4 regions of the Bacillus atrophaeus genome follow, and region 4 is predicted to be linked to each of the others. Evidence: riboswitches for the same ligand, from Rfam matches in the RefSeq annotation. Region 4 holds a riboswitch; each other region holds the start of a gene.
The links. A riboswitch is a leader RNA that binds a small molecule or an ion and turns the genes downstream of it on or off. The one in region 4 is predicted to bind S-adenosylmethionine.

Region 1: linked by a shared signal. The riboswitch ahead of metN (methionine ABC transporter ATP-binding protein MetN) and the one ahead of metE (5-methyltetrahydropteroyltriglutamate--homocysteine S-methyltransferase) in region 4 are both predicted to bind S-adenosylmethionine.
Region 2: linked by a shared signal. The riboswitch ahead of AAHT65_RS13260 (methionine biosynthesis PLP-dependent protein) and the one ahead of metE (5-methyltetrahydropteroyltriglutamate--homocysteine S-methyltransferase) in region 4 are both predicted to bind S-adenosylmethionine.
Region 3: linked by a shared signal. The riboswitch ahead of AAHT65_RS05290 (5-methyltetrahydropteroyltriglutamate--homocysteine S-methyltransferase) and the one ahead of metE (5-methyltetrahydropteroyltriglutamate--homocysteine S-methyltransferase) in region 4 are both predicted to bind S-adenosylmethionine.

What each region holds. Positions count from the first base shown of each region.
Region 1 covers NZ_CP154443.1:416,082-420,293, reverse strand. Annotated here, with positions in the region: gene gcvH (glycine cleavage system protein GcvH) at 1-39, shown strand, start outside; gene AAHT65_RS02270 (YusG family protein) at 101-337, shown strand; gene AAHT65_RS02265 (toprim domain-containing protein) at 412-765, shown strand; gene AAHT65_RS02260 (thioredoxin family protein) at 786-1,106, shown strand; gene AAHT65_RS02255 (SCP2 sterol-binding domain-containing protein) at 1,214-1,558, shown strand; SAM riboswitch class I at 1,677-1,783, shown strand; gene metN (methionine ABC transporter ATP-binding protein MetN) at 1,891-2,916, shown strand; gene metP (methionine ABC transporter permease MetP) at 2,909-3,577, shown strand; gene metQ (methionine ABC transporter substrate-binding lipoprotein MetQ) at 3,591-4,212, shown strand, end outside.
Region 2 covers NZ_CP154443.1:2,622,924-2,627,135, reverse strand. Annotated here, with positions in the region: partial or broken gene AAHT65_RS13270 (GNAT family N-acetyltransferase) at 1-145, shown strand, start outside; gene metC (cystathionine beta-lyase) at 177-1,349, opposite strand; gene AAHT65_RS13260 (methionine biosynthesis PLP-dependent protein) at 1,342-2,463, opposite strand; SAM riboswitch class I at 2,533-2,657, opposite strand; gene AAHT65_RS13255 (esterase family protein) at 2,851-3,573, shown strand; gene AAHT65_RS13250 (YjcG family protein) at 3,630-4,145, shown strand; gene AAHT65_RS13245 (GNAT family N-acetyltransferase) at 4,151-4,212, shown strand, end outside.
Region 3 covers NZ_CP154443.1:1,018,682-1,022,893, reverse strand. Annotated here, with positions in the region: gene AAHT65_RS05295 (sigma-54 interaction domain-containing protein) at 10-1,407, shown strand; gene AAHT65_RS05290 (5-methyltetrahydropteroyltriglutamate--homocysteine S-methyltransferase) at 1,462-2,601, opposite strand; SAM riboswitch class I at 2,676-2,762, opposite strand; gene AAHT65_RS05285 (LURP-one-related/scramblase family protein) at 2,843-3,319, opposite strand; gene AAHT65_RS05280 (hypothetical protein) at 3,479-3,664, opposite strand; gene AAHT65_RS05275 (hypothetical protein) at 4,202-4,212, opposite strand, start outside.
Region 4 covers NZ_CP154443.1:2,741,360-2,745,571, reverse strand. Annotated here, with positions in the region: gene AAHT65_RS13970 (CbiQ family ECF transporter T component) at 1-50, shown strand, start outside; gene AAHT65_RS13965 (STAS domain-containing protein) at 103-936, opposite strand; gene AAHT65_RS13960 (S8 family peptidase) at 1,184-2,143, shown strand; SAM riboswitch class I at 2,309-2,464, shown strand; gene metE (5-methyltetrahydropteroyltriglutamate--homocysteine S-methyltransferase) at 2,595-4,212, shown strand, end outside.

The DNA.
Region 1 (4,212 bases), 1.9 Mb from region 4:
ACATCAGAGCAATACGATGAAATGACACAGGAAGACTAATCGCTTCATCGGATAACCGTGCAGTCAATTGGATACTCTAATTTTATGGGAGGTGTCCAATATGGCTATCGGCAAACAAAGGTTTGATGTGACAGATCATGTAACAGGCCGCTTTCAAAACGGCCGGCTGTCGTTATACCATGAGGATGAAATGATTGGCCAAATGACAGGCATGAATGAATACGAGCTTAAACCCGGTTTTTCATTTGAAAATGAAAAATTTTATAAGACAGCCGATGCAGTTTCAGGAAGCGACGCGAAGTACGTGGATTGCGACTATGAAAACGGCTGGTGTTAATGTGTTGGCGGTGATATTCACTGCCTTCTTTTACAATCTGAGCGCTTCAAAATTGATGTGACAGGTGATGGCAAATGATATTGGACGATTTACAAAAAGTCATTATAGTTGAAGGGAAATCCGATAAGCAAAAAATCAAAAGCGTCCTCAATGAATCTGCGTGTATTGTGTGTACAAACGGAACGCTCGGCCAGACGAAGCTGGAAGAACTTGCTGATCAGCTTTATGATAAAGATGTGTATATTTTGGTTGATGCAGATGAATCCGGAGAGAAATTGAGAAAACAGCTGAAGAGAGAATTGCCCGACGCCTGCCATTTATATATCGACAGAACGTTCAAAGAGGTGGCGGCAGCGCCGAGCCGTCATATTGCTTCCGTATTACTTCGCGCAAATATCAATGTTCATACAAATTTTCTTGATGGATAAACCCGAGGTGTTTGAATCAAATGAAAGAACTTCAAGAGCAAGAGCTCGAATTGATAAAAGAAGACGTCTATCTCCTATATTTATATACTCCTTTTTGCGGCACTTGCCAGCTCGCGGGCAAAATGCTGTCTGTTGTTGAAGAAATGCTGCCGCAAGTCGCCTATTATAAAAACAATGTAAACTATTCTCCGACATTCGCAAAAGCCTACAAGATTGAAAGTGTTCCTTGTTTTCTTCTTTTCAAAAATGGAAAAGTGGTTGAAAAAGGTTATGCTTTTCACTCTGTTTCCTACCTATACGATATGATTAAACAAAAAGCTTCCAATACATCCCGTTTATGACATATTTCTCGGGAAATAAGTATGGAAAATGTCGTTCGTTTTATAGAGGGTTCTAGCTGCCCGCAGAGAAATGTGTATGTATGACCAATGAATAGGAGGTTGTACAAGTGGAAAAAACGGAAGTGTTAGAGGAAGAGTATCAGCGTCTGTTTTTAAAACCCCTATTGAATGCTTCAACCCTGCTTATCACCTTTCAAGGTGAGACAGAAGCTTTTACCTTCTCGATAAACGAACGGGGAGAAATGAAAAAAATTTCTCAGCCCAAAACGTCCAACCTGACCTTTTATGGAAATCAAGCGGAGATCATTCATCTGCTGCATGGAGATATTTCCCTTCAAAATTTAATTCAAAGCGGAAGCCTGAAAGTGAAGGGATCTTTTAGAGCGCTGCTCAAGCTTGAAGCCATCCTCTGGCTGACAAACGGTTTTTTCCAGAGGGTTCAAAAAGCATAAAACTAGAATATTCATAATTTTATAGAAAAAGATGGCATCATTTATTTTATTGACATCATATGATTTGCCATGCTATTCTACATTAAGAATTTCCGGACGTAAAAAGAACTATATATTTCTCTTATCAAGAGAGGTGGAGGGAAGTGCCCTATGAAGCCCGGCAACCATCAACATTGTTGAAATGGTGCCAATTCACACAAAGCGATTCGCTTTGGAAGATGAGAGAAAGGCGATGAAAAGAAGCCTTTCTGCTCATGTGTGCAGAAAGGCTTTTCTTTTGCCGAATAATCGCCGGAAGATTTCTTAGAATAGTGTTAAGGCAGGTGATTGCTTTGATCAATCTTCAGAATGTTTCAAAAGTGTATAAATCGAAACATGGGGATGTCAACGCTGTCCAAGATGTTACCCTCTCAATAAATAAGGGTGAGATTTTTGGAATTATTGGATATAGCGGAGCGGGTAAAAGCTCCTTGATCCGTCTGCTTAACGGTCTTGAGAAACCAACCTCAGGCATCGTGGAAGTAGCGGACAGCAAAATAAATGAAGTAAACGGCCGCGGCTTGCGAAAAGCCCGCCAAGAAATCAGCATGATCTTTCAGCATTTTAATTTGCTTTGGTCTCGTACGGTGAGAGATAACATTATGTTTCCGTTAGAAATCGCCGGCGTGAAAAAAAGCGACCGAATCAAGCGTGCCGATGAACTTATTAAACTGGTAGGTTTAGAAGGAAAAGAAAAATCGTATCCATCACAGTTGAGCGGCGGACAAAAGCAGCGTGTCGGGATTGCAAGAGCGCTCGCCAACAATCCGAAGGTTCTCCTTTGCGATGAAGCGACATCCGCACTTGATCCGCAAACGACAGATTCAATTTTGGCTCTCTTATCCGATATAAATGAAAGACTCGGTCTGACCATTGTGCTGATTACGCATGAAATGCATGTAATCCGCAAAATCTGCAACCGGGTGGCTGTTATGGAAAACGGTATAGTTGTGGAAGAAGGCGATGTACTCGATGTCTTCAGAAATCCGAAGGAACAAATGACGAAACGTTTCGTACAGCAAGTGACAGAACCGGAAGAAACAAAGGAAACGATCCAGCATTTCCTTGATGAAAATACATCAGGGAAAACTGTTCAGCTCACCTTTGTCGGAGAAGCTGCAGAACAGCCTCTCATTACAGAGATGATCAGGAATTTTAATGTAGACGTTAATATTCTGCAAGGGAAAATCTCACAAACGAAGGATGGGGCTTACGGCTCTCTCTTTATCCATATTGACGGAGAAAACGAAGAAGTACAAAACGTGATCCGGTTTATTAAAGACAAACAGGTGGAAGCAGAGGTGATCACGAATGTTTGAAAAATGGTTTCCGAACGTTGATTTGACAGAACTATGGAGCGCAACGTATGAAACGCTGTACATGACGCTGATTTCCTTATTCTTCGCTTTTATTATCGGTATCATTCTCGGGTTGCTGCTCTTTCTTACAGCTAAAGGAAGCTTGTGGCAAAATAAAGCGATTAACAGTGTGATTGCGGCGGTTGTCAATGTTTTCAGATCCATTCCATTCCTTATCTTAATTATTTTATTACTGGGCTTTACTAAGATTTTAGTAGGAACGATTTTAGGTCCGAATGCGGCTCTGCCGGCACTGGTGATCGGATCGGCGCCATTTTATGCCCGTCTTGTCGAAATTGCCTTGCGCGAGGTGGATAAAGGTGTGATTGAAGCAGCCAAATCCATGGGCGCAAAAACATCAACCATTATCTTTAAGGTGCTGCTGCCGGAATCAATGCCGGCGCTTATCTCAGGTATTACAGTCACTGCCATCGCATTGATCGGCTCTACAGCAATAGCCGGCGCGATCGGTTCGGGAGGACTTGGAAACCTGGCGTATGTTGAAGGCTATCAATCAAATAATGGTGATGTCACACTAGTTGCAACTGTGTTTATTCTGATCATCGTCTTTATTCTTCAGATTATCGGTGATTTGATAACGAATATAATAGATAAACGATAAGGGAGGATTTACATTGAAAAAGTTATTTTTAGGCGCACTACTTATTGTTTTTGCAGGGGTTATGGCTGCTTGCGGATCAAATAATGCAAGTGATTCAAAAGAAATTGTCGTTGCTGCGACAAAAACACCGCACGCGGAAATTCTCGAAGAAGCAGAGCCGCTGCTAAAAGAAAAAGGCTACACGCTAAAAGTAAAAGTGCTGAGCGATTATAAAATGTACAATAAATCGTTGGCGGAAAAAGAAATTGATGCAAACTTCTTCCAACATGTTCCTTATCTTGACCAAGAAAACAAAGAAAATAAAGATTACAACCTTGTGAATGCCGGCGCGGTTCACCTTGAGCCATTCGGTATTTACTCTAAAAAGTATAAATCATTAAAAGATCTTCCAGACGGCGCGACGATTATTTTAACAAATAACGTGGCTGAGCAGGGACGTATGCTTGCAATGCTTCAAAACGGCGGATTAATTACGCTGGATTCAAAAGTAGAAGCAGTGGATGCGACACAGAAAAACATCACAAAAAATCCGAAAAATCTTAAGTTCAAGAAAATCGCACCTGAATTAACTGCAAAAGCATATGAAAACAAAGAAGGAGACGCTGCCTTCATTAACGTGAACTATGCGATTCAAA
Region 2 (4,212 bases), 120 kb from region 4:
GAAACCTGAAGTTACAAAGCGAGAATCGAGATTTCTTTGAACTGTTTTCAATGACTCCGCTTGCGATTTTTATACGATCGAAGGACAAAGGAAGAGAATCGAACAATATAGGCAAAAACTGAAAAAAGACCAAGGATATCATTATAGAAAGAAGCCGAGTGTCCCCGGCTTCTTTTTTACCGCGCAGCTACAGGCACTATTTCTTTCAGCGCTTGTTCGAAATCGCGTTCTAAATCATCTGCATTTTCGACTCCCACACTGAGCCGCAATAATCCGTCAGTGATGCCGCGTTTTTCACGTTCTTCCTTAGGCATCGCCGCATGGGACATCGTCGCCGGGTATGACAAAATGGATTCCACTGCGCCGAGACTGACAGCAAAGACCGGGAGTGATACGTTTTCCACCAATTTTTTGACGGCCTCTTTGCTTTCAAGCTCAAATGAAAGTACGGCGCCCGCTCCGCTTGATTGGCTTTTATGGATAGCGGCGCCCGCATGATCAGACAGCCCTGGGTAATACACACGTTTTACGGCCGGATGCTGCTGGAAATATTCCGCAAGACGCAGTGCCGTCTGGCTTGCTTTTTCTAACCGGACCTGCAATGTTTTTAAACCGCGCAGTACGAGCCAGCAATCTTGCACACCAAGGACAGCGCCGAATGCGTTTTGCAGTTTATACAGTTCGCGCCCCAGTTCTTTATCTTTAACAGCCGCAAGCCCGGATAAAACATCGCTGTGTCCGCTCAAAAACTTTGTGGCGCTGTGAAGCACGATGTCTACCCCGAGATCAAGCGGTCTCTGCAATGCCGGTGTCATAAACGTGTTATCCAAGTATGTCAGACAGCCATTCTCCTTCGCCAGCTTGACGACTGCTTTAATGTCAGTAATACCAAGCGTAGGGTTTGATGGGGTTTCCATGTAAATGACTTTAGTATTTGGCTGAATGTTCCGGGCGATTTCATTTACATCGGTCATATCGACAAAGGTATGCTCAATCCCAAAGCGGGTCAAAACCTCTGTCACCATACGGAATGTTCCGCCATACACATCTTCTGTCACTAATACATGGTCACCCTGTGAAAGCAGCAAGAAAGCCGTTGAAATGGCGGCCATCCCCGAACTGAAGGCAAACCCTCTCGTTCCGCCTTCTAAAGCCGCAATCGTTTCCTCCAGAGCCGTTCTAGTCGGCGTGCCTGAGCGGCTGTAATCAAATGCGCCAAACTCTTCAAACGATGATTGGTGAAAAGTTGAGGCATGCTGGATCGGCACACTGACTGCCCCTGTTGCTCCGTCTGTTTTAAATGGATTGTGGACGAGCTGGGTTTCCAGCGTCCAATTATGATTACTCAAATGAAACAGCTCCCTCTTTGACCTGACGTAGCGCCTGTTTTAAGTCTTGTTTTAAATCTTCGGCGTGCTCAATACCGACTGAAAAGCGAAGCAAACGATTGCAGACGCCGTTTGCGATTCGGATGTCTTCCGGAATATCCATATGGGTTTGGGTCGCGGGATATGTAATAAAGCTTTCTACCCCGCCAAGGCTTTCCGCAAAACAAATCGTCTGCAAGGCTTTTAAAAACGGATTCACCCATTCTTCTTTCTGCAAACGGAATGACAGCATACCGCCTTTGCCCGGATACAGCACATCGGCGATTTCATCTTGCTCTTCCAAAAATGCCGCAAGCTCCTGCGCATTCTCTTGGTGCTGGCGCATTCTGAGGCCCAACGTCTTCATTCCCCTCATTAAAAGCCAGGAATCAAATGGCGGAAGAACGGCGCCAATCGCATTTTGGTGCTGAAACATTTCCTCACCAAGCTCCTCATCTTTCACGACGACAAGACCGGCAAGCAAATCATTATGCCCGCCCAAATACTTCGTCGCACTGTGAATGATAATATCTGCCCCAAGTTCCAAGGGACGCTGCAAAATCGGCGTGTAAAATGTATTGTCCACAATGAGAAGCAAGCCTAACTCATTGGTAATCCGGGCGATGTTTTCGATATCAGCTTCCTGCATCAGCGGATTTGTCGGCGTTTCCACGAACACCGCTTTTGTGTTTTTCGTTATTTTTGAGCGTAAACAGTCTTCGTCTGTGAAATCATCGTAAAGGAAGCTCAATCCGTATTTTCTCCATTCATTTTCAAACAGACGGTATGTGCCGCCGTACAAGTCTGAGGAGACAATCAGTTCATCACCGCTTTTGAATAAGGCCATAATCGTTTGGATGGCGGCCATGCCTGAACTGAAAGCAAACCCTCTTGCGCCGTTCTCTAGGCTTGCGATCGCATCTTCGACAAGCTGGCGTGTCGGATTTTTCGTCCGGACATAATCAAATCCGGTCGATTCGCCGATGCCTTTGTGACGGTAGGCCGTTGATAAATAAATCGGCGGGTTTACAGTTCCCGTCGTTTCTTCGCTGCGGTTTCCGATTTGGGCTAATTTCGTTTCAATATGCTCTGACATAGAACAAACACCATCCCTTTTCAAAATAAAAAACCCCTTGCTTCATAAGAAGAAGGGGTTTTACACTTCCTCTTATCTTCCAAGCACAAAAATCGCTTGCTGGATTTAGCACCTTGGCACTTCGCCTTTCTTGGCAAAGCAAACCGGTTGCTGAGGTTTCAAAGGGCCAGTCCCTCCACCTCTCACGATAAGAATGTCTCTAAATTTTCTGATTGTTTTATATTAGCGTAATTCATTTTATATTTCAACAGTTTTTTAGATCTACTGGTGAATCGGCTGCAAACACTCACAGAAGATGTTCTAAAGAGAGAAATTTCTAACAATTCGTGGTACAATAAAGGATACATAACATATGTGAAGACTTTAGATGGCCTGGAGGAATTTATTGTGGCACCAAAAACCGGAGTAATTCATGAAAAGAAGCTTTTTTCAGAAGAGCTTGGCGGGGAAATGACAATACTGGTCTATTTGCCGTCAGTCTACTCCCCTCTTTATAAGTATCACCTTATTATAGCCCAGGACGGTCATGATTATTTTAGGCTGGGCAGAATCGGCCGTCAGGTGGAAGATCTTCTCTCAAAAAGAGAGATTGACCGCAGCATCATCATCGGCGTTCCTTATAAGAACGTCAAAGAACGCAGGGAAATGTATCATCCGGAAGGCTCTAAATTTGCAAGCTATAAGCGGTTTATCGCAAATGAACTGATCCCTTATGCTGACAGCGAATATCCTACGTACGAGGTTGGATACGGCCGAACGCTGATCGGTGATTCTCTCGGAGCCACTGTTTCCTTAATGACAGCTCTTGATTACCCGAATATGTTCGGCAACGTGATTATGCAATCGCCATACGTTGACCATCATGTACTGGAGGCTGTCAGCCGGTCAGATGATATGAAGAATATCTCTATTTATCATCAAATCGGCGAAAAGGAAACAGACGTCCATACAACAGACGGACAAATCTTAGATTTTACAGCACCGAATTTGGAGCTCAAACAGCTAATTGAACAAAAACAGTCGGAATATTATTATGATACGTTTGACGGAGATCATAAATGGACCTACTGGCAGCCGTTAATTACTCCGGCGCTGAAAAAAATGCTGTAAGTCATCCAATCGCTTGCTATACTCATTATGATCAAACAATTCAGGGAGGTAATATCATGAAATACGGAATTGTTTTATTTCCATCAAAAAAACTGCAGGATCTTGCAAACTCTTACAGAAAGCGCTATGACCCAAGCTATGCACTTATCCCGCCTCACCTAACACTCAGACCCCCGTTTGAATCTTCTGAGCAAGAAGCATCTCAGATGGTGTCGCAATTAAGACAAATTGCAAAGGAATCACACCCGATTGTTTTAAAATTAACAAAATACAGCTCTTTTGCTCCTGTGAATAACGTGATTTATATTAAAGCTGAGCCGACAGACGAATTAAAAGAGCTGAATGAACAATTATACAGTGGTGTTTTAGCCGCAGAACCGGAATACAGCTTTGTCCCGCATGTAACAGTCGCCCAAGACCTTTCAGACGATGAGCATTCCGACGTGCTGGGGCAGTTAAAAATGCAGGAAGTATCCCATGAAGAAGTAATCGACCGCTTTCACTTAATGTACCAGTTAGAAAACGGATCATGGACTGTATATGAAACATTTTTGTTAGGCGGAGGAGAATAAGAGACTTGGAAGCAGTTATCGCAAAAAATGAAGAACAAATGAAAGATGCATTTTATGTAAGAAAAGA
Region 3 (4,212 bases), 1.7 Mb from region 4:
CGGGGTGCGATGAAACATACTATTAAAACATTGCCTTATGAATGGCTCGATGAAATCATCAATCTTGCAGCGGAATGTATCGTTGTGGTGGATCATGAGGGGAAAATCCTCTACATCAATGCGGCGTACTGCGAATTTCTGAAAACAAGAGAGCAAGAAGCACTCGGAAAACCTGTTCAGGATATCATTGAAAATTCAAGAATGCACATTGTGGCGAAAACGGGGCAGACAGAGGTAGCGGCCATTCATCCGATTAACGGAAGCGAAATGATTGCGAACAGATACCCGCTGTATGTGAATCAGCAGCTTGTTGGAGCGGTTGGTACAGTCATGTTCCGCAATCCTCAAGAATGGATGGACTACTCCAAGAAAATCAAGCCTCTTTTGGAGGAGCTCAAATATTATAAAAACAAATATGAAAAAGAGCTGTACAGCAAATATCATTTTGGTGATTTAATCGGGAACAGCCGTCCCTTTATGGAAGCAAAAACGCTTGCGGAGCGGGTTTCTGACAGCCAGTCAGCCGTCTTGCTTTTGGGTGAATCCGGGACCGGAAAAGAGCTGTTTGCCCACGCCATTCACCAAAACAGCCGTCGCCGGTACGCTCCCTTCCTGCGAGTAAACTGTGCTTCTATCCCTGAACACTTATTTGAATCCGAAATTTTCGGCTATGAAGAAGGCTCATTTACGGGAGCGAAAAAAGGCGGGAAAAAAGGAAAGTTTGAACTGGCTCATCAAGGAAGCATTTTTCTTGATGAAATCGGGGATCTGCCGTTACAAATGCAAAGCAAGCTGCTGCGTGTCCTGCAGGAGAAGGAAATTGAACGAATCGGCGGCAGAAGTCCGATACCGATCGATGTGCGCGTAATTGCGGCGACACATCGCGATCTGGAGCAAATGGTGCAAGAAGGGAAGTTTCGTCAGGATCTATATTACCGGCTGAATGTGATTAACATCCAGATTCCCTCTTTAAAAGAACGGTTAGAGGATATCGTTCCGATCGCCAGACTGTTAGTCAAGAAACTGGAGCGGAAGTTTGACCGTTATGGACTAGAGCTTTCCGACGGAGCTATAGAAGAATTGCAGTGCTATTCCTGGCCGGGGAATATAAGAGAATTGGAAAATGTGCTGGAACGGGCGGTCAACGTACTGGATGGGAGGCTGATTGGTCCGGAACACCTGAATCTGCCACGCAAACCGGATGGAGAAGAAAGGCAGCGCCGTCCATTGAAAACAGGCAAAAATCAAGCGGTCAAACCTTTAAAGGAGGCAATCGCAGAGGCGGAAAAGAAGGCGATAACAGAAGCGCTTGTGATAAGCTGCGGAAATAAAGCGGAGGCTGCAAAGCTGTTGCGGATTGGGAAAACAAGTCTGTACGAGAAATGCAAAGCATATCAGATTGATTAGTTTGATACCCACTAAAAAAGACACACAATTGATGTGTGTCTTTTTCACTTTATATTACTTCCAAACATCCTTTGCAATCTCCACAACATGGCGCAATTTAGCCCATTGCTGCTCTTCCGTCAGCAGGTTTCCTTCTTCTGTGGAGGCAAAACCGCACTGCGGGCTGAGTGAGAGCTGATTTAAACCAACATAGCGTGACGCTTCTTCAATCCGGCGTTTGATAACATCCGGGTTTTCCAATTCTCCATATTTCGAAGTCACCAAGCCTAAGACAAGCTGAAGGTCAGGACGCTTTACATAACGGAGCGGTTCAAAGCCGCCAGAGCGGGAATCATCATATTCTAAGAAAAGCCCGTCAAGATTTAAACCGTCAAAAATCGTTTCTGCCGCTGCGTCATAACCGCCTTCAGCCGTCCAAGTTGATTGGAAGTTGCCGCGGCAAATGTGCATGGTGACAGTCAAATCATCCGGACGGTCGGCAACTGCATCATTAATTGATTTTGCAAACAACTGTCGCAGCTCGTCAGGTGTTTTGCCGAATGCCTCAATTTGCTTTTTCCCTTGTTCCGATAAGAAGACCGCCCACGCCGTGTCATCAAGCTGAAGATAACGGCAGCCTGCATCGTAAAAAGCTTGAATCGCTTTTTTATAGGCGAGCGACAAATCATGCTGGAACGCTTCGTAATCATTTTGATATGAATCTTTTTCCACTTTCCCTCTAAAAAACAGCATATTCGGACTTGGAATTGTCATTTTCGGTGTCGCGTCGCCGGCGATACTATGCAGAAATTTATAATCTTCCAGCATCGGATGGTTCGTAAAGTCTATATCTCCGGTCACTTTGATCCCGCGGGGCTTTGTTTTGACATTGTGGAATTGGATGCCGCTTTCCGGCTTAAAGCCTTCTACGCCGTCCAAGTTCTCAAGAAAATCGAAATGCCACCACGCACGGCGGAATTCACCATCCGTCACGACCTTCATCCCGGTTTCTTTTTGTTTTTTAACGATTCGGATAATTTCATCGTTTTCAATTTGGCGAAGCTGTTCTGCGGTAATATCACCGGCTGCCTTCTGGAGACGCGCTTTCTTCACTGGCTCTGAACGCAAAAGGCTTCCGACTTGATCCGCGCGAAATGGCGGCTTTTTCCGCTGAAGAGATTGATGTTGTTCTGTTGAAGCTGCTTGCTGTGACATAGATTATTCCTTCTTTCCGTTTTAAAGTAAAAAGCTCTCCCTTTAGTAAGGAAGAGCTTGAGTTCACAATCTCAACCTTATCTACAGGATTTAGCACCATTCTGTTAAACAGCGGTTGCCGGGTATCATCGGGCCAGTCCCTCCACCTCTCTTGATAAGGAAAATCGTTATATGAAATTGTTTTCAATAATCTTAATATTATTATTTTTTATTAAATTGTCAATATTTTTTGGGGAATTTCTTAATTTTCATCTTCAAATAACACCATATCCAGCACAATTGCGATTGCGAGACAAAGCACGTGATCCTCTTCATTCGGAATCTGCAAATGGTAGGAATCACCCCAGCTTAGCCACTTTTTACTGACTGACATCCGACTATCTTTACCGTCCGTCACTTGAAAGTCCTGATTCCACAAATCACCGTCAATGGTCCAATCGAGCTTTGATATCTCAAACTTCGGCTTGAAAAATGTTAATTTTTTCGTCACCTCGCAAACCGTTTCACCGTTTATTGAAATCTCATACCGGGGCAGAAAAGACATAAGTTTTTGATCAATTTCAGCGATCGGATTTCCGTCCATATCTGTAATCTGTAACTGATCTCCAAATGAAAAGAAACTCCCTTCGACCCGGTACACCTCGTTCTCGTTTTGGTCATATACCTTAAATTGATCCTTAAATGAAAAAATCCGTTCTTTCATATATAAGTCCACTATAAGAAGTCTCCTTTTTGATGATCTTGTATCTTTACGGAAGCTGGCGGTGAAAAGTTTCATTTAAGAAGGAGAAAAAAGCAAGGGGGCGGAGCCAAGGGAGAACGATATAAAAAAAGATCAAGGCTGCAGAAATGTTCCCCGCAGCCTTGAATATATGTTTTATGAAAGCGGAAGCTGCCGTTTTTGACGGATGGCGTCCAAGTCGATTAAATTGTTAGGCGCAGAAGCAGATACAGGAGCAGGTGCTGTGGCCAGAGGACTTGTCTTTTGTGTTTTGCGTCGATTGTCCTTGCTGAATGAATAAAGCAGATAACCGCATAACGCAATGATAATAGATAGAATCATGTTACATACCTCCCAAAAAAGTTTTGGTGTTACTTATTGTACGAATAAAAGAGTGAAAAGTATTCAAAAAATTATAACTTTTCGAAAAAAATAATTGCGTGAAAAACAATTTGGAAATAAAATACTGACATTTCCTAGGGGTTGAGTTGAAAGTCTTGTGTCATATTGTCTATATAGATTCTATCGACTGGAAAATAAATAAGTTTACATGACTTTTACCCTGTTTTTAAATAATTCAAATTAACCATTTTTGATTGGGGACCGATGGGACACGCTTGATTGGTTTATACCCCAATTTCTAGGCCGGTATGCAAAAAAACCCGATTTGGAGAACATCCGCATTGTTTCCAAGTTTCAGGCCGTTATACATATATCGCTGAGGTTTTTGACATTGAATGTTGTTTCGCAGGATTTGGAGATGCACCGCGTTGCAAAATCTGTTTATCTTATGATTTATTGCATTAAAAAAATGAGCAGAAAACTAATCACTGTAACCATACAAACTTTAAGCCTTTAAAAAAAACTTTTCTGTTTTATTTAAAAGATTA
Region 4 (4,212 bases):
TGCTTTTGCTGTTCAGCGTTAGCTTTTTTATCTCTTTATGCTTTTCTTGACGTGAAAAAACCACTATTTTTAAATAGTGGTTTTTTTTACATGGTGATTGTCTTATTTATCATAGTTGAGAGCTTGGGCAAGGTTGGCTTTGATCTTGATATTCGTAAAGTCAACCCCTAGCTGGACAGCCGTCTGGGCGATTTCAGGCCTGATTCCTGACAAAGTAGAGCTGACACCGATCAAAGTAAGCGCCTCGATTAATTTGAAAATTTGGTGAGCCACCATCGTATCCACAACAACCACACCTGAAAGGTCGATTAATAAATGCTCAACACGTCTTTTCGCACAGGCGTCAAGCGTATTTTCAAGTATGAATTTTGCCCGTTCGGTATCAATATCCCCTACAAGCGGAAGGAGAGCAGTTCTTTGGCTGAGAGTAATGACAGGGGAGCTTAAATCTAAAATCATTTCTCTCTGCGCATTTAATTGCTTTTTAGCATTTTTCTCAGCATGATCCACAAATGTATAGATCGTAAAATCAAATACCTTTACAATCAAATCAGCCCACTTCTTACTTTCCCCTTCTGCAAACTCAGATGAGTTCGATGCAACAAACGTGTCAAAATACTTCTTATATAATGTCCGGTTTCTCATAAATTCACGGATTACGTATTGGACTGGCGTATCTAAATGTTTCTGATCGTTTGTGAGTTCGATAACCCATTCTTGAAATACTTGAAGAAATTCTTTCTCAGGCTTAATATACATTTGGTTGAGATTTCTGTAAAACTCTTTATCCTGCTCAGTCAGTTCCTCAACCACAACTGGATCTTTTAAGGCATAGATAGAATCCGGATCGGTTTCTTCCATTGTGTCGATCCATTCTTTAGCCATTTGTTCAACATGGTCAGAAAAAAACGTAAATAATTTCTCATTCAGTTTCATTGCTTTGCTCCTTTCCCAAAAACTATTATAACCCGACAAAGAGCTGAATCCCAGCCATATCTATAGTCCTTCCTTAATTTGCTGTTTTTCTCTTAAAATACATTATTTTCAAAATATTTAGTTCATTTTCTTCTTTCCTCTATTTTCAAAATAATTCAAATGACTCTATCCGTCTCTACTTTATTTTCATATAATGGAAGCAACACCCTTGTATCCACTTGCAAGCATAAAAAAGGAGGGCTTTTTTATGAATGGTGAAATCCGCTTGATCCCGTATGTCACAAATGAGAAGATTATGGATGTGAACGAGCTTCCAGAGGGTATTAAAGTGATTAAGGCGCCAGAATTGTGGGAGAAAGGGTTTAAAGGGAAGAATGTGACGGTCGCTGTGCTGGATACCGGCTGCGATACGGAGCATCCTGATTTAAAAAATCAGATCATCGGAGGCAAGAACTTTACTGACGATGACGGCGGCAAGGAAGACGCCATTTCTGATTACAACGGCCATGGAACACACGTCGCAGGAACGATCGCCGCTAATGATTCAAACGGCGGTATCGCAGGTGTCGCACCGGAAGCAAGCCTTTTAATCGTTAAAGTTCTGGGAGGCGAAAACGGAAGCGGACAGTACGAGTGGATTATCAACGGCATTAACTATGCTGTGGAGCAAAAGGCTGATATTATCTCTATGTCGCTCGGCGGACCGAGTGATGTGCCTGAGCTGCAGGAAGCCGTCTCAAACGCCGTGAAAAACGGAGTGCTTGTCGTTTGCGCCGCCGGGAATGAAGGTGACGGAGATGAGCGTACTGAAGAGCTTTCTTATCCAGCCGCTTATAACGAAGTCATCGCCGTCGGATCTGTATCGGTCGCGCGTGAATCGTCAGAATTTTCAAACGCAAATAAAGAAATCGACCTTGTTGCTCCCGGGGAAAATATTTTGTCCACTCTTCCGAATAAGAAGTATGGAAAACTGACAGGCACTTCAATGGCCGCCCCCCACGTCAGCGGAGCGCTTGCTTTGATTAAAGGATTTGAAGAAGACGCGTTCCAAAGAACGCTGTCAGAGTCTGAAATTTATGCGCAGCTTGTGCGCCGCACTCTGCCGCTTCAATATTCAAAAACATTGGCCGGCAATGGATTTCTCTATTTGACCGCGCCTGATGCTTTATCGGAAAAAGCGGAGCAGGCACACTTATTGTCTCTATAGATTTATTTTTTCACGATAATATATTCGTTGGTAAGCCTTCTATCCTGTTTCAAACGTTGCCAAAAAGTTTGAAATGAATTTTCGAATTTTTATTGACAATGAATTTGAAAAGCTGTTAAGATTACCAACAAATGATTTAACTTTTCTAAAAATTAATAAGATTTTCTCTTATCGAGAGTTGGGCGAGGGATTGGCCTTTTGACCCCAACAGCAACCGACCGTAATGCCATTGTGAAATGGGGCGCACTGATTTTCGCGCCGAGACTTTTGTCTCTTTAAGGCACGGTGCTAATTCCATCAGATTTATCTGAGAGATAAGAGAGGCTGACGTTTGAATAAAAGCCTCTTTCTCTCTTGGGAAAGAGGCTTTTTTGTTTCTATTGTTAGGAAACCTCTTGGCCCCTTTTTAGCGGGGAAAAGAGTGTTTTATATAAAAGGAGGAAAAATAATAATGACAACGATCAAAACATCGAATCTGGGTTTTCCGAGAATTGGTTTAAACAGAGAATGGAAAAAATCGCTTGAAGCTTTCTGGAAAGGGAATAGCGACAAGGACACGTTCCTCAAACAAATGGATGAATTGTTTTTAACTGCTGTTAAAACGCAGATTGACCAAAAGATTGATATTGTGCCAGTTTCTGATTTCACCCACTATGACCATGTATTGGACACAGCGATCAGCTTTAACTGGATCCCAGAACGATTCAAACATATAACAGACGCTACAGATACATATTTTGCCCTTGCCCGCGGTATTAAAGACGCTGTATCAAGCGAAATGACAAAGTGGTTTAATACAAACTACCATTACATCGTTCCTGAATACAACAAAGATATTGAATTTCGTCTCACCAGAAATAAACAGCTTGAAGACTACCGCCGGGTTAAGCAGGCGTTTGGCGTAGAAACAAAACCGGTGATCGTCGGTCCTTACACCTTTGTCACGCTTGCTAAGGGCTACGAGCAATCAGAAGCAAAAGAGATTCAAAAGCGCCTTGTTCCGCTTTATGTCCAGCTTTTAAAAGAACTTGAACAAGAAGGCGTACAATGGGTTCAAATTGATGAGCCTGCGCTTGTGACAGCTTCTTCTGAAGATGTTTCAGCAGCGAAAGAGCTATATCAAGCCATCACAAACGAGCTTTCCGGCCTTAACGTGCTTCTGCAAACTTATTTTGATTCGGTTGATGCTTATGAAGAATTGATTTCCTACCCAGTCCAAGGAATCGGGCTTGATTTTGTACATGATAAAGGCCGAAACCTTGAACAGCTGAAAGCGCACGGCTTTCCGAAAGATAAAGTGCTTGCAGCAGGCGTGATTGACGGACGTAACATCTGGAAAACTGACCTTGACGAACGGCTGGACGCGATCCTCGCCCTTCTCAGCAGCACGGATATTAATGAGCTGTGGATTCAGCCTTCTAACAGCCTGCTTCATGTTCCCGTTGCGAAACACCCTGACGAACACTTGGAAAAAGATTTGCTGAACGGCCTGTCTTACGCGAAAGAAAAGTTAGCTGAGCTTTCTGCATTGAAGGAAGGCCTGCTGTCAGGAAAAGCAGCCATCAGCGCAGACATTCAACAGGCTAAAGCTGATCTGCAGGCATTGAAACAGTTTGCGACAGGTGCAAATTCCGAGCAAAAGGAAGAGCTTAATCAATTAACTGAAAAAGACTTCAAGCGTCCGATCCCGTTTGAGGAACGCTTGAAAATACAAAATGAATCATTGGGTCTGCCGCTTCTCCCGACAACAACGATCGGAAGCTTCCCTCAGTCTGCTGAAGTCCGGAGCGCACGCCAAAAATGGCGTAAAAGCGAATGGTCTGATGAGCAATATCAGGAATTCATCAACGCTGAAACAAAAAGATGGATTGACATTCAGGAAGAACTGGATCTCGATGTCCTTGTTCACGGGGAGTTTGAGCGGACTGATATGGTCGAATACTTCGGTGAAAAGCTTGCGGGCTTCGCCTTTACAAAATATGCCTGGGTACAATCATATGGCTCACGCTGCGTACGTCCGCCAGTTATTTACGGGGATGTTGAATTTATCGAACCGATGACGGTGAAAG